One region of the Polaromonas sp. CG_23.6 genome, then DNA from elsewhere that is predicted to be linked to it. Evidence: riboswitches for the same ligand, from Rfam matches in the RefSeq annotation. Region 1 holds a riboswitch; the other holds the start of a gene.
What was found. A riboswitch is a leader RNA that binds a small molecule or an ion and turns the genes downstream of it on or off. The one in region 1 is predicted to bind S-adenosylhomocysteine.
Positions count from the first base shown of each region.

Region 2: it holds a riboswitch for S-adenosylhomocysteine, as region 1 does, so the genes downstream of both, ahcY (adenosylhomocysteinase) here and metH (methionine synthase) in region 1, are expected to answer to the same signal.

Region 1 is NZ_JARXUY010000001.1:402,995-410,962, reverse strand. Features, by position in the region: gene H4V98_RS02045 (ATP-binding protein) at 1-1,367, shown strand, start outside; gene recQ (DNA helicase RecQ) at 1,486-3,384, opposite strand; gene H4V98_RS02035 (homocysteine S-methyltransferase family protein) at 3,643-4,719, shown strand; gene H4V98_RS02030 (cyclic nucleotide-binding domain-containing protein) at 4,768-5,352, opposite strand; S-adenosyl-L-homocysteine riboswitch at 5,419-5,510, shown strand; gene metH (methionine synthase) at 5,525-7,968, shown strand, end outside.
Region 2 is NZ_JARXUY010000001.1:1,122,483-1,130,450, forward strand. Features, by position in the region: gene uvrA (excinuclease ABC subunit UvrA) at 1-4,353, shown strand, start outside; gene H4V98_RS05265 (tripartite tricarboxylate transporter substrate binding protein) at 4,523-5,506, shown strand; gene H4V98_RS05270 (HAD-IIB family hydrolase) at 5,523-6,344, opposite strand; S-adenosyl-L-homocysteine riboswitch at 6,416-6,490, shown strand; gene ahcY (adenosylhomocysteinase) at 6,591-7,968, shown strand, end outside.

The sequences.
Region 1 (7,968 bases):
TCGAGGTCGAATATGCCGACCGCGATGGCAACTCCCTGAGCGGGCGCGACCGCTACCGCTCGCTGCAGATTGCCCAGGTGTTCCTCAAGGGCAGCATGCATTCGGCGCTGCTGTTCGATGAGGTGGAAGACGTGTTTCCACCCATTTCCAGCGAAGCCGCACAACTGATGGCACGCTCCGAGCAGTTGAGCGCGCCCGGCAGCCATTCGGTCAGCGGCAAGGCCTGGGTCAACCAGATTCTCGAATCGAACCCCGTGCCCACGCTGTGGGTGACCAACCGCATCGAGCAGATCGACCCGGCGTTTCGCCGCCGCTTTGCTTACCACCTGGAACTACGTTCGCCGCCCCCCGGCGCGCGCGAAGGCATTGTCCGCAAAACGCTCGAAGGCGTGCAGGTCAGCGATGCTTTCATCGCCAGGCTCACTGCCCGCAAAGGCCTGACGCCGGCGCAAATCCGCACGGCGGTGCGCTTTGCCCGGCTGGCCAGCGCGCCTGAAAAAACCATGGACGCGCAGGTCGATGGCGCCGGATTGCAGGCCATCCTGGCGGGCGGCTGGCCGTCATTGATGGAGTCGCTGATCGAACGCCAGCTGAAAAACGCCGACGTGGCGTTGGGCAACAAGGCCGAAGCCTCAAGCCGGCGCAACGTGACGACCTATGACCTGGCAATGCTCAACGTCGAGTCGCGGTTCGAGATTGCGCGCATCGTGCAGGCGCTGAAAAGCCGGGGCCACGGCAGCCTGTGCTTCTACGGCCCGCCCGGCACCGGCAAGACCGCGTTGGCCGAGCACATCGCCCAGGCGCTGGAGCAGCCGCTGCTGATCAAGCAGGCCAGCGACCTGATGAGCAAGTACGTCGGCGAAACCGAGCAGGCCATGGCCGCCATGTTCCGCGAAGCCGAGAATGAAAAAGCCGTGCTGCTGCTGGACGAGGCCGACAGCTTTCTGCAGGACCGGCGCGGCGCCCAGCGCACTTATGAGGTCACCGAGGTCAACGAGATGCTGCAGGGCATGGAGCGCTATGCCGGTATTTTCATCTGCACCACCAACCTGCTGGAAAGCCTGGACCAGGCGGCGTTGCGGCGCTTTACCTTCAAGATCAGGTTCATGCCGCTAACGCGCGAGCAGCGCGAAACGATGTTCGTGACGGAAGCGCTGGCAGGCGATGTTTCCTTGCTCACGCCGCCGCTGCAAAAAAGACTCGCCCTGTTGACACAGCTGTGCCCCGGCGACTTTGCAGCGGTCAAGCGGCAGGGGGTGATTCTGGAAACAGAACTGTCCGCCGAAGAATTCCTTGCGCAACTCGAAGCTGAACACCGCATCAAGCCCGAGGTGCGGGAAGGGCGCTCGATAGGGTTCATGCGTTGATAATTGCTACATAATTCATAGCTTATATCGCTTGCCTGCATTGCGCCCGAGTCACTTTAATTGTAAATTTTGATTAGGGCCACCGGATCGGCCCCAGCAAAGCCACGCGTGGAGTTTGTCAACCCTCTTCGCCACACACCCGCAGCACCTCGGCCCCATACGCCTGCAGCTTCTTCACGCCCATGCCACTGATGCCTTCCAGGTCACGCAGGCTTTTGGGTGCCTGCTCGGCAATGGCGCGCAGCGTGGCGTCGTGAAAAATCACAAAGGCCGGCAAGTTGTGCTCACGTGCCACGTCGGCGCGCCAGGATTTCAGGCGTGCCAGCCGTTCCAGAGCGCCGGCGTTCAGCGTGGCTTCGGCCATGCCCTTGGCCGATGTTTTCTTCGCCGGCGTTTTGCTGCCGCGTCTGGGTCGCTCGGCTTTGGCGCTGACGGCCTGCTGGCGCAGCAGCACGCTGACTTCGCCCTTGAGCACCTGGCGTGCATCGGGCAGCAGCAGCAGCGTGTTGAAGGCTTCGGCGTTGACGCGCACCAGGTTGCTGGCGATCAGCTGGCGCAGCACACCGCGCCATTGCGGCTCGGCCAGGTCGGCACCGATGCCGAAGGTGCTGAGTTGGTCATGGCCGTACTGCACGACTTTTTCGGTCGGCTTGCCGCGCAGGATGTCCATGATGTGGCCGGCGCCAAAGCTGATGCCGCTGGCTTGCTGCACGCGGTAGATGCAGCTGAGCATCTTGCGCGCCGCCTCGGTCGCGTCCCAAACAGCGGGCGGATTCAAACAGTTGTCGCAATTGCCACAGGGCGAACTTGGCTCGCCAAAGTAGCCCAGCAGGCTGACGCGCCGGCAGCGCGTGCCTTCGGCCAGTGTCAAGAGCGCATCGAGCTTGCCGCGCATCACGGCCTTGAATTCTTCGCTGGCGACTTCACTGGTGTCGATCATGCGGCGCTGGTTCACCACGTCCTGCAGGCCATAGACCATCCAGGCGTCGGCCGGCAAGCCATCGCGCCCGGCCCGGCCGGTTTCCTGGTAGTAGCCTTCGATGTTTTTCGGCATGTCCAGGTGCGCGACGAAGCGCACATCGGGCTTGTCGATGCCCATGCCAAAGGCAATCGTCGCCACCATCACCATGCCGTCCTCGCGCAAAAACCGGTCCTGGCGCTGCTGGCGCAGCTTGGCGTCCAGCCCGGCGTGGTAGGCCATCGCCTTGATGCCGGCGGCCTCCAGCATGCTGGCGATTTCTTCCACGCGTTTGCGCGACTGGCAATAGACGATGCCCGCCTCGCCGTCGTGCTCGGACTGGATGAAGCGAAGCAGCTGACGCGTCGCGTCGACTTTTTCCACGATGGTGTAGCGAATGTTGGGCCGGTCAAAGCTGCTGACAAACGCGCGCGCCTCTTCGAGCTTGAGCCGCTCGACCATGTCCTGGCGCGTCAGGTGGTCGGCCGTCGCCGTCAGCGCCATGCGCGGCACGTCGGGAAAGGATTCGTGCAGCAGGCTCAAACTGCGGTATTCGGGCCGGAAGTCGTGGCCCCACTGGCTCACGCAATGCGCCTCGTCAATGGCAAACAGGCTCAGCAACCCGCGCTCGTGCAGCGAGGCCAGCAGGCCCTTCATGCGTGGCGTGTTGATGCGCTCGGGCGCGGCGTAGAGCAGCGTTAGCTTGTTTGCCAGCAGCTGCTTTTCCAGCGCGCTGCTTTCCTCGTAGGTCTGCGTCGAATTGAGGAAGGCCGCCGACACGCCGGCTTCCGTCAGCGCGCCGACCTGGTCGTGCATCAGCGCAATCAGCGGTGAAATCACGATGGTCACGCCGTGCCCGGCGTTTTGCCGCACGATGGCCGGAATCTGGTAGCACAGCGACTTGCCGCCGCCGGTCGGCATCAACACCAGCGCGTCGCCGCCCTGCACGACGTGTTGCACGATGGCTTGCTGCGGCCCGCGAAAGTCGCTGTAGCCAAAGACCTGGCCAAGCACGTCCAGCGGCGTGGGCTGGGAGGAAGAAGTAGGCAATGATGACAAGTTCGGTACGTACAAGTTGGCGGTGTGAAATCCGGATTGCTATGAAAAAAATAGCTGCTTGCGAAAGGCACACGGGCGCAAAGACCCTATTTAATCACTATTTTTCTAATCAGCGCTTCGCAGCGTTTGCCGGCAGGCTTGCGTCCCCTTGTTCGGGCCGGTTGCCGGTTCAGCACGGTCTTCAGCAAACGCCAGCAGGCAACTGCCGTATTGTCAGGGAAAGTCAACGGCCATGAACCGCGTCCTAGAATGCACGCCATGAAGCCGATACCCTACACCCGCGCCGCACAACTCCCCGCCCTTTTGGCGCAACGCATTTTGATTCTTGACGGTGCGATGGGCACCATGATCCAGCGCTTCAAGCTGAGTGAAGCGCAGTACCGGGGGGAAGGCTACGCCGGCCCCGGTGGGTCGGGCGAGCGTTTCAAGGCGTTTCACCGTGACGTCAAGGGCAACAACGAGTTGCTGAGTCTCACGCGCCCGGACGTGATCCGCGACATCCATGAAGGCTACCTGGCCGCCGGTGCCGACCTGATCGAGACCAACACCTTTGGCGCGACCACCGTGGCCCAGGCCGACTACGACATGGCCGAGTTGGCGGTCGAGATGAACTACGAATCGGCCCGCATTGCCCGGGTGGCGTGCGACAAGTTTTCAACGCCGGACAAGCCGCGCTTTGTCGTCGGCACGCTGGGCCCCACGCCCAAGACCGCCAGCATCAGCCCCGATGTGAACGACGCGGGCGCGCGCAACACCAGTTTCGAAGAACTGCGCAAGGCTTACTACGAGCAGACCGAGGCGCTGGTCAAGGGCGGCAGCGACGTGCTGATGGTCGAGACGATTTTCGACACGCTCAATGCCAAGGCGGCATTGTTTGCCATCGACGAGTACTTCGACAACTCCGGTGAACGCCTGCCGCTGATCATCAGCGGCACGGTGACCGATGCGTCAGGCCGGATTTTGAGCGGCCAGACGGTGACGGCCTTCTGGCACAGCGTGCGCCATGCCGAGCCGCTGGCCGTGGGCCTGAATTGCGCGTTGGGCGCGGCGCTGATGCGTCCCTATATCCAGGAACTGGCCAAGGCCGCGCCCGACACCTTCATCAGCTGCTACCCGAACGCCGGGCTGCCCAATCCGATGAGCGACACCGGTTTTGACGAAACGCCCGACGTGACCTCGCGCCTGCTGCACGAGTTTGCCGCCGAAGGACTGGTCAATATCGTGGGCGGCTGCTGCGGCACCACGCCCGAGCACATCGCGGCGATTGCCCAGTCGGTGGCGCTGGTGGGTGGACGCAAGCTGCAGCGCGGTGTCTTCTACGCCGAAACGGCCTGAAAGCAGGGTCAGGACGAGCCTTCGGGCGCCTTTGTGGCGCACGACCGTTCAGGCCTCGGGCCGCGAACCGATCTCTTGCTCCATTGCCTGCGTCAGCTGGACATACATCTTGAGCTTGTCGGTCACTTCGCGCAGGCGCGCTCCGATGCGCAGCGACACGGCCAGCAGCAGTTTGGCGGCAATGCCCGGGTTTTCCTCCATCAGGCGGCTCAGTCCTGCGCGGGTGAGGATCGCGCAGCGCAACTGCGTGGCCGCAACACAGCTTGCGTAGCGGGGCAGGCCGTCGAACATGCCGAGTTCGCCAATCAGGCTGCCCGGGCCCAGCAAGGTGATGACGATGGGCTCGGCACGGCTGACCACCTGTGTTTCCACCGTCACTTCGCCATCGAGCAGGAGCATCAGGAATCCGGTGTCAAGAACATCACCTTCGCGGATAAAGACAGTGTCCTTGGACACAATTTGCGGCTGCATGTAGCGCACCACCGTGCGCGCCTCTGGCATCGTCAGTTGCATCAATGCGGTGGGCGCCACCAGCAAGCGGGCCGCCAGGTCGGCCGTTTCCGAACCTTCGGTAGCGTCATGCGGCGGACTGATCGACGGGAAGCTTTTTTTTCTAAGGAAGGTGCTTGTCATGGGTCGACCCGGTGGAATTTGATGGCTTGAAACCGGCCTGCCGGCATTGGTGCTTAAAATCGAGCTTAACTCAAGGAGCGTTGCAGCGAAACACCGTTTCGTCAGGCTTGGGTCAACAGGGCGCAAAACGCTCTTTTTGGCAACGACGCTCACCTTTGTTCCAAGGTGAGCCATGTCCGCAATTCAATCTATCCCGCCAGTCGCCCCACCCGTTCCGAACGTCCCGCCCATGAAGCTTTCCGGCCTGGAGCCGGTCACTGTCGGACCGGATTCCCTGTTCGTCAACATTGGTGAGCGTACCAACGTCACCGGCTCCAAGGCCTTCGCCCGCATGATCCTGAACGGCGACTTTGAAGCGGCGCTGGCGGTGGCGCGCCAGCAGGTCGAAAATGGCGCGCAAATCATCGACATCAACATGGACGAGGCCATGCTCGACAGCCAGGCGGCCATGGTTCGGTTTTTGAACCTGATCGCCGGCGAGCCCGACATTGCCCGCGTGCCCATCATGATCGACAGCTCCAAGTGGAGCGTGATCGAGGCCGGCCTGCGCTGCATCCAGGGAAAGGGCATCGTCAACTCGATTTCGATGAAGGAGGGCGTGGACGCCTTCAAGCAGCAGGCGAAACTGCTCAAGCGCTACGGCGCTGCGGCCGTCGTCATGGCGTTTGACGAACAGGGGCAGGCCGACACCTACGAGCGAAAAATCACCATTTGCGAGCGCGCCTACCGGCTGCTGGTGGACGAGATCGGTTTTCCGCCCGAAGACATCATTTTCGACCCCAACATCTTCGCCATTGCCACCGGCATTGACGAACACAACAACTACGCGGTTGACTTCATCAACGCCACCCGCTGGATCAAAACCAATTTGCCCGGTGCCAAGGTCTCGGGCGGCGTGTCAAACGTGTCGTTCAGCTTTCGCGGCAACGACCCGGTGCGCGAAGCCATCCACACGGTATTTTTGTACCACGCGATCCAGGCCGGCATGGACATGGGCATTGTCAACGCCGGCATGATGGGTGTCTATGACGACCTGGAGCCGGTGCTGCGCGAGCGCGTCGAAGACGTGGTGCTGAACCGCCAGCCGCTCTACAAGGAAGGCGAGGAACACCTCACACCCGGCGAGCGCCTGATTGAAGTGGCTGAAACGGCCAAGAGCGGTGCGCGCGACGAGAGCAAGAAGTACGAATGGCGCGCGCTGCCGATTCGCGCCCGCCTGTCGCACGCGCTGGTGCATGGCAACAACGAATTCATCACCGAAGACACCGAGGAGATGTACCAGACCATCCTTGCCGAAAACGGGCGGCCGCTGCATGTCATCGAAGGCCCGCTGATGGACGGCATGAACGTGGTCGGCGACCTGTTCGGCCAGGGCAAGATGTTCCTGCCGCAGGTGGTCAAGAGCGCCCGGGTGATGAAGCAGGCCGTGGCGCACCTGCTGCCCTACATCGAGGCTGAAAAGCTGGTGCTGCAGGCCGCCGGCGGCGACGTGAAGACCAAGGGCAAGATCATCATCGCCACCGTCAAGGGCGACGTGCACGACATCGGCAAGAACATCGTCACCGTGGTGCTGCAGTGCAACAACTTCGAGGTTGTCAACATGGGCGTGATGGTGCCGTGCCACGAGATTCTGGCGCTGGCCAAGGCCGAAGGCGCCGACATCGTCGGCCTGTCCGGACTGATCACGCCGAGTCTGGAGGAAATGCAGTACGTCGCCAGCGAGATGCAAAAAGACGACCATTTCCGCCTCAACAACATTCCGCTGCTGATTGGCGGCGCCACCTGCAGCCGCGTGCACACGGCGGTGAAGATTTCGCCGCATTATGAAGGCCCGGTGGTGTACGTGCCCGACGCCTCGCGCAGCGTCAGCGTGGCGCAAAGCCTGCTGTCTGACAACGCCGCCAAGTACATCGCCGAGCTGAACGCCGACTACGAGAAGGTGCGCATCCAGCACGCCAGCAAGAAGCAGGTGCCGATGTGGCCGCTGGCCAAGGCGCGGGCCAATGCCACGGCGATGGACTGGGCGAGCTACACGCCGCCCATGCCCAAATTTATCGGCCGGCGCGTCTTCAAGAATTTCGACCTGGCCGAACTCGCCGAGTTCATTGATTGGGGACCGTTCTTCCAGACCTGGGACCTGGCCGGGCCGTTCCCGGCGATTCTGAAGGACGAGGTGGTGGGCACCGAGGCCGTGCGCGTCTATGCCGACGCCAAGCGCATGCTCAAGCGGCTGATCGAGGGACGCTGGCTCACCGCCAGTGGCGTGATGGGTTTGTATCCCGCCAACAGCGTCGGCGACGACATCGAGATCTACACCGACGAGACGCGCAGCGAAGTCGCCATGACCTGGTACGGCCTGCGCCAGCAGACCGAGAAAACAGCCGTTGACGGCGTGATGCGCCCCAGCCGCTGCCTGGCCGACTTTGTCGCGCCCAAGGTGCTTACTCCTGAATTAATAGCTGCTCGTGCAAGCCAGACATGCGCAAACGGCCAAAATGGCTCAAAAATCGCCGATTACATCGGTATTTTTGCCGTCACCGCCGGGCTGGGCGCCGAGAAGAAGGACAAGTATTTCCTCGACGACCACGACGACTACTCGTCCATCATGTTCAAGTC
Region 2 (7,968 bases), 720 kb from region 1:
GACCCGGCGGTGATGCTGGCCGCCGACCGCATGATCGACATGGGACCGGGGCCCGGCGAGCGGGGCGGGCAGATCGTGTTCGACGGCCCGCCCGAGGACGTCCGGCATGCCGACACGCTGACCGGCGCCTACCTCGGCGGGCGCAAGCAGGTCGGCATGGGGCTGAAACGCGCCGTGACGGACAGCACGCCGCGCCTGATCCTGGAAGGCGCGCGCGACCACAACCTGCAAAACCTGACCATCGAGTTTCCGCTGCAGCGCCTGGTTTGCGTGACCGGCGTCAGCGGTTCGGGCAAATCGACGCTGATGCAGGACATCGTCGCGCCCGCGCTGCTGCGCCAGTTCGGCAAGGCGACCGAAACGCCGGGCCTGCATGACCGCTTGATGGGCGCCGACCACCTGACGGACGTGGTGTTTGTCGACCAGTCGCCCATCGGCAAGACCGCGCGCTCGAACCCGGCCAGCTATGTCGGCGCCTGGGATGCGGTGCGCGAGCTGTTTGCCCAGTCGCCGCTGTCCCGGCAACGCAGCTACACCGCGACCAAATTCAGCTTCAACAACGGCGACGGCCGTTGCCCGACCTGTGGTGGCTCGGGCTTTGAGCATGTCGAGATGCAGTTCCTGAGTGACGTGTACCTGCGCTGCCCCGATTGCGACGGCAAGCGCTACCGGCCCGAAATCCTGGAGGTCACCATCGAGCGAAAAGCCATTGGCCAGCTCATGCCCCGCTTGCTGAATGTGGCCGATGTGCTCGACCTGACCGTCAGCGAAGCGGTGCAGTTGTTCGCCCAGGACCGCGAAGTCATACGCGCACTGCAGCCCATCGTCGATGTGGGGCTGGAGTACGTCAAGCTCGGCCAGCCGGTGCCCACGCTGTCGGGCGGCGAAGCGCAGCGGCTCAAGCTCGCGGGCTTCCTGGCCGGCGCCAGCAAGTCGGCGGCCAAACCCAGCCTGAGCCGGCAGGGGCTGGCGCTGATGCGCCCGCATCGCGGCACGCTGTTTTTGTTCGACGAGCCGACCACCGGGCTGCATTTCGACGACATTGCCAAGCTCATGCGCGCGCTGCGCCGGCTGCTGGAAGCCGGCCATTCGCTGATCGTCATTGAGCACAACCTCGACGTGATCCGCTCGGCCGACTGGCTGATCGACCTGGGCCCCGAAGGCGGTGAGAACGGCGGTCTGCTGGTCGCCGAAGGGCCGCCGGAGCTCGTGCGTCAGCATCCCACGTCGCACACGGCGCTGGCGCTGCGCGAGTACGAACTGACCATGAACCAGACGCACCAGGTCGAGGAACAGCGCCCCAAGGCTTGGAAGACCCGGCCGGCGTTCTCCAACCTGATCCAGATCGTCAACGCCAAGGAAAACAACCTCAAAAGCCTGTCGGTCGATATTCCGCGCGGCAAGTTCAATGTGGTGACCGGCGTCAGCGGCTCGGGCAAATCGACATTGGCGTTTGACATCTTGTTCAATGAAGGCCAGCGCCGTTACCTCGAATCGCTCAATGCCTATGCCCGCAGCATCGTGCAGCCGGCCGGCCGGCCCGAGGTGGATGCGGTCTATGGCATTCCGCCGACCGTGGCGATCGAGCAGCGCTTGTCGCGCGGCGGGCGCAAATCGACCGTCGGCACGACCACCGAGGTCTGGCACTTTTTGCGCCTGCTGTACGTGAAGCTGGGCATCCAGCATTGCACCAAGGACGGCGCGGCGGTCATGCCGCAAAGCCCCGAGAGCATCGCCGCGCAGCTGCTGAAGCATTACCGGGGCCAGCACATCGGCCTGCTGGCGCCGCTGGTGATGAACCGCAAGGGCGTTTACACCGAGCTGGCCGACTGGGCGCGGCCGCGTGGCTACCCCCACTTGCGCGTCGATGGCGAATTCCTGCCGACGACGAAGTTTCCGCGCATCGACCGCTTCAAGGAACACACGGTCGAGCTGCCGATTGCCGACATTCACGTCACGCCTGACAACGAGGCCGAACTGCGTGCCGCGCTGGCCAGCGCGCTGGAGCATGGCAAGGGCGTGGTGCATGTGCTGGCGCCGCTCGATGGCCTGCGCGAAGCGATGCTGGCCGGCACCAGCACCCAGGCGATTGGCAAGCTCGAAGCCTTCTCGACCAAGCGCGCCTGCCCGGTGTGTTCGACCTCCTACCCCGAACTCGATCCGCGCCTGTTCAGCTACAACAGCAAGCATGGCTGGTGCCCGGACTGCGTCGGCACCGGCGTCAAGCTGACCAAGGACCAGCGCCAGGCCTTTGACGATTCGGTGCTGAACACGGACGACAACAAGGGCCGCGAGCAGACCTTCGGCGAACCCGAGACCGACGACGTGCTGGACACGGTTTGCCCCGGCTGCCAGGGAGCGCGGCTCAATGCCACGGCGCGGGCCGTGCGCTTTGGCGCCGGCTTTTCAAAATTGATAGCTGCTGACGCAAGCCCATCAAGCGGGAAGGCCTATTTCAAGCAGGAACTTGCGCTTTTGGACGATGGCACGGGCCAGGGCTGGCCCATCACCGCCATCGCCCGTCTGAGCGTCACCGCGATCCGCGCCTGGGTGGACACGCTGGCGCTGACGGGTCGCGAAGCCGGCATTGCCAGAGACCTGATTCCCGAGATCAAGAGCCGGCTCGAATTCCTCGAAGATGTGGGCCTGGGCTACCTCACGCTTGACCGGGGCGCGCCCACGCTGTCGGGCGGCGAGGCGCAGCGCATCCGGCTGGCGGCGCAGCTCGGCTCCAATCTGCAGGGCGTGTGCTACGTGCTGGACGAGCCGACCATCGGCCTGCATCCGCGCGACAACCAGATTTTGCTGGGCGCTTTGGGCAAGCTCAGCGAGCGCGGCAACACGCTGGTGGTGGTCGAGCACGACGAAGACACCATTCGCCGGGCCGACAACATCATCGACATCGGCCCCGGCGCCGGCAAGCGCGGCGGGCAACTGGTGGCGCAAGGCACGGCGGCGCAGCTGTCCGCCGTGCCGGAATCGCTGACCGGGCGCTATCTGGCGAATCCGCTGATTCATCCGCTGCATGCGCGGCGTGTGACGAAGCCAGCCGGGCAAGGGAGCGAAACGGATGCCGGCGCTGGTGATTTGGTACGCGCGGCGGATTTACTCCCTCTCCCTCAGGAAGAGGGCGGGGGTGAGGGCTCCCCCACCCCAACCAAACCTGTCAGCAAAGCCAAGCAAGCCGCCCTGAAAGCTGCAGCCCTCAAAGCCGCAGCCGCCACGGCCAGCGCCTTGCACAACGCCGCGCCCGCCTCCACCAGCGAGTACACCTCGTGGCTGAAAGTCGAAGGCGCCAGCCTGCACAACCTGAAAAACGTTTCGGTCGATGTCCCGCTGTACCGGCTGGTCGCGGTCACCGGCGTGTCGGGCTCCGGCAAATCCACACTGGCGCGCGACGTGCTGCTGACCAACGTCCACGCCGGCGTTGCGCTGCGCTCGACGAAAGCCGGCCGCGAAGCCGACGACGCCGGAAAACACCCGGTCTGGACCGGTTGCGAGCGCATCGACGGCTACCGCGCCGTGGACCGCGTGCTGGAGGTCGACCAGACGCCCATCGGCAAGACGCCGCGTTCCTGTCCAGCGACCTACATCGGCTTCTGGGACACGGTGCGCAAGCTGTTTGCCGACACGCTCGAAGCGCGCGCGCGTGGTTACGCGGCCGGGCGCTTTTCCTTCAACACCGGCGAAGGCCGCTGCCCGACCTGCGAGGGCGCGGGTGTTCGCACCATCGGCATGAGCTTTTTGCCCGATGTGAAGGTGCTGTGCGAAACCTGCCACGGTGCGCGCTTCAACCCCGAGACGCTGGCCGTCACCTGGCGCGGCAAGAGCATCGGCGACGTGCTGAAGATGGAAGTCGATGAAGCGGTGGACTTTTTCGCCGCCATGCCCGCCATCGGCCATCCGCTGCAATTGCTGAAAGACGTGGGACTTGGTTATCTCACGCTCGGCCAGCCGTCGCCCACGCTGTCGGGCGGCGAGGCGCAGCGCATCAAACTGGTGACCGAACTGTCAAAGGTGCGCGATGACATCACAAGGCGCGGCCAGAAAGCGCCGCACACGCTGTATGTGCTCGACGAGCCGACCGTCGGCCTGCACATGGCTGATGTGGAAAAGCTGATCCATGTGCTGCACCGGCTGGTCAACGGCGGCCACAGCGTGATCGTCATTGAGCACGACCTCGACGTGATCGCCGAAGCCGATTGGGTGATCGACCTGGGGCCGGACGGCGGCAACGCCGGTGGCCTGGTCGTCGCGTCCGCGCCGCCCGAGGCCGTGGTGGCACTGGCAACACCGACCGGCAAGGCGCTGGCGAGCGTGCTGGCGCGATCCGGAAAATCGTATGTGCTATGAAATAAATAGCTGACTGTGACCGCGCCCATTGCGCAAACACCCTGAAAGGCTTGTAAAACCACCTGACGCGCAGGCGACAGCGCTTCAGGTGTTGCCCTGATGTGGCCGGGGCCGGAGTGACGCATCATGGCGGTTTCGCCAACTGCCAGACCTTTCAGGAGACGCCTTCATGCAACGCCGCCAACTGCTTCAATCCGCCGCCGCCCTGGCTGTTCCCGCACTGGGTTCGCTGGGTGCCCCTTTCGCTCAAGCCCAGGCCCAGGGCTTTCCGGTCCGTCCGATCAAGCTCATCGTGGCCTTTCCGGCTGGCGGGCCGACCGACATCACCATGCGCTCGCTGGCCGACAACGCCTCGAAAATCCTTGGCCAACCGGTGATCGTCGACAACAAACCCGGCGCCGGCGGCACGCTGCCGGCGCAGCAGCTGCAGACAGCGCCGGCCGACGGCTACACGCTGGCGCAGATTCCGCTGGGCGTGTTTCGCCTGCCGTACACCACCAAGATCAACTGGGACCCGGTCCAGGACATCACCTATGTGCTCAATGTCACCGGTTATGCCTTCGGCATCGTCGTGCCGGCCGACTCGCCGTTCAAGACCTGGGCCGACTTTGTCGCCTATGCCAAGGCCCATCCCGGCGAGCTGAGCTATGGCTCGACCGGCACGCTGACCAGCCCGCACCTGACCACCGAGTTGATCGCGCAACAGGCCGGCATCAAGCTGCTGCACATTCCCTACAAGGGAAGCGCCGACCTGATGCTGGCGGTGGTCAGCGGCCAGTTGATGGCGGCGGCCGACAGCACCGGTTTTGCGCCGCAGGTCGAGGCCGGCAAGCTGCGGGTGCTGAACACCTGGGGCGAGAAGCGGCTGGACAAGTTTCCCAATGCGCCCACGCTCAAGGAACTGGGCTACGACATCGTGCAGAACTCGCCCTTCGGCATCGGTGCGCCCAAGGGCACGCCGCCCGACGTGGTGAAGCGGCTGCACGATGCGTTCAAGAAAGCCATGGAAGAGCCCAGCTACGTGGCCGCGCTCGGTCGCTATGACATGCTGCCCAACTACATGAGCACGGCCGCCTACACCAAGTTCGCCCAGGAAACCTTTCTGAAGGAAAAAGCGCTGGTCGAAAAGCTGGGGCTGGGCAAGCCGTCCTGACGCGTCAGCCTGCTTTTTAATCGGCGCGCGCCGCCAGCACGGCGGCGGCCACTTCGGCAAAGCCCGCGCCGCGCTCGTCCCGGGTGATGTAGCGCGGCAGGTGGCTCAGTTGCGCTTCAAAGCGCCGCACATTGGCCACGCCAACCGAGTTGCCAAAGGCCTCGAACATCAGCTGGTCGTTGGTCGAGTCGCCAACGTACACCCAGCGGTCCATTTCGGCATCCAGGTCGCGGCCCAGCAATTCGCGAACGATCCAGCGCGCGCCCTGCAGCTTGTTGTGGGGGCCGAACCAGCCGTTGATGTGGATCGAGCTGACCGTGGCGTTCATGCCTTCGTCCTGCATGATCTGCACGGCCAGGGCGATGGCGGCTGACGGCAGGTGCGCGAATTCGCTGTGGTCGATGGCCATGTCGGTCTCGCGCCCCGGACTGTCTTGCGAGATCACCGCGCCGGGCACGTCGCGCACGACACGCGCCGCCACCTGCTGCATGCGGGCGTAATTGGTTTGCCGTGTCGCTTCGTCCTGCTGGTAGATCTTTGACAGCTGCCCACGCCCGCCAGACAGAGGTTGAAGCCCGTTTTGGCTTGAAAGCAGCGCCACTGCGCCGTTTTCAGCAACGATGGCATTGACCGGCCAGACCCGCGCAAAGGGCGCGCTCCAGCCGACCGGCCGGCCGGTGATGGCGATCAGGTCCAGGCCGGCGGCTTTCAGTGCGGCCAGCGCGCCCAGTGCGTCGGGCGTGATGGCGCCTTCGGTGGTCAGGGTGTCGTCGATGTCGGTGAAAACGCCGGTGATTCGGCGGCGGCTGTTGATCGGCCAGTGTTCAAGTGCTTGCATCGCGCCATTCTGGCATGCAGGCTTTTGCCGCGATGCGCGGCCTGGCGTGGAGCGTTCTGTACAATATATGCTCTCCTGAGGAGCGTTGCAACCCACGGCATGTGGTCTAGGCTCAGGACTTTTTCTTGCAACCACGCTCACCCGCATGTGCCTTGATGCCGGGTGAGTGAATTCCACACTTCCCTTGACAAGCCCTGCGGTCGTGGCTATTTTGCCCGCTTGAACCTGATTTTGGAGAGTTCCCAAATGAACGCCGTACTGAAGACCATCCTGAACACTGACCACATCATTGCCGACCTGTCGCTGGCCGCCTGGGGCCGCAAAGAGCTGAAAATCGCCGAAACCGAAATGCCCGGCCTGATGGCCATTCGGCAGGAATTTGCCGCGTCCCAGCCACTGGAAGGCGCGCGCATCACCGGCTCGCTGCACATGACGATCCAGACCGGCGTGCTGATCGAGACGCTGCAGGCGCTGGGCGCCGAAGTACGCTGGGCGTCGTGCAACATTTACTCGACGCAAGACCATGCCGCCGCCGCGATTGCCGCCGAAGGCACACCGGTGTTCGCCATCAAGGGCGAGAGCCTGGCCGACTACTGGGACTACACGCACCGCATCTTTGAATTCACCGGCCACAAGGGCACGCCCGAGGAAGGCCCGAACATGATCCTGGACGACGGCGGCGATGCCACGCTGCTGATGCATCTGGGCACCCAGGCCGAGACAGACCCCAGTCTGCTGGAACACCCCGGCAGCGAAGAAGAAACCTGCCTGTTCAACGCCATCAAGTTCAAACTGGCGCAAGACCCGACCTGGTACAGCCGCCGTCTGAAAAACATCATCGGCGTGACCGAGGAAACCACCACCGGCGTGTTGCGCCTGAATGAAATGTCGGTCAAGGGTACGCTGGCGTTTCGCGCCATCAACGTCAACGACTCGGTCACCAAGTCCAAGTTCGACAACCTCTACGGTTGCCGCGAGTCGCTGGTCGACGCCATCAAGCGCGCCACCGACGTGATGATTGCCGGCAAGGTCGCCCTTGTCGCCGGTTACGGCGATGTCGGCAAGGGCTCTGCCCAGGCGTTGCGCGCACTGAGCGCCCAGGTGTGGGTCACCGAGATCGATCCGATCAACGCGTTGCAGGCCGCCATGGAAGGCTACAAGGTCGTCACCATGGAATACGCCGCCGACAAGTGCGACATCTTCGTGTCCGCCACCGGCAACAAGAACGTCATCACCTATGAGCACATGGCGGCCATGAAGGACCAGGCCATCGTTTGCAACATCGGCCACTTCGACAACGAGATCGACGTGGTGTCGCTGGAGAAATGCACCTGGGAAGAAATCAAGCCGCAGGTCGACCATGTGATCTTTCCGGATGGCAAGCGCATCATCCTGCTAGCCAAGGGCCGGCTGGTGAACCTGGGCTGCGGCACGGGCCACCCGAGCTTCGTCATGTCGTCGAGCTTTGCCAACCAGACGATTGCGCAGATTGAACTGTTCACCAAGCAGCATGAATACGACGCCGGCAAGGTCTATGTGTTGCCCAAGCACCTTGATGAAAAAGTCGCCCGCCTGCACCTGAAAAAGGTCGGCGCGATGCTGTCCGAGCTGAGTGACGAGCAGG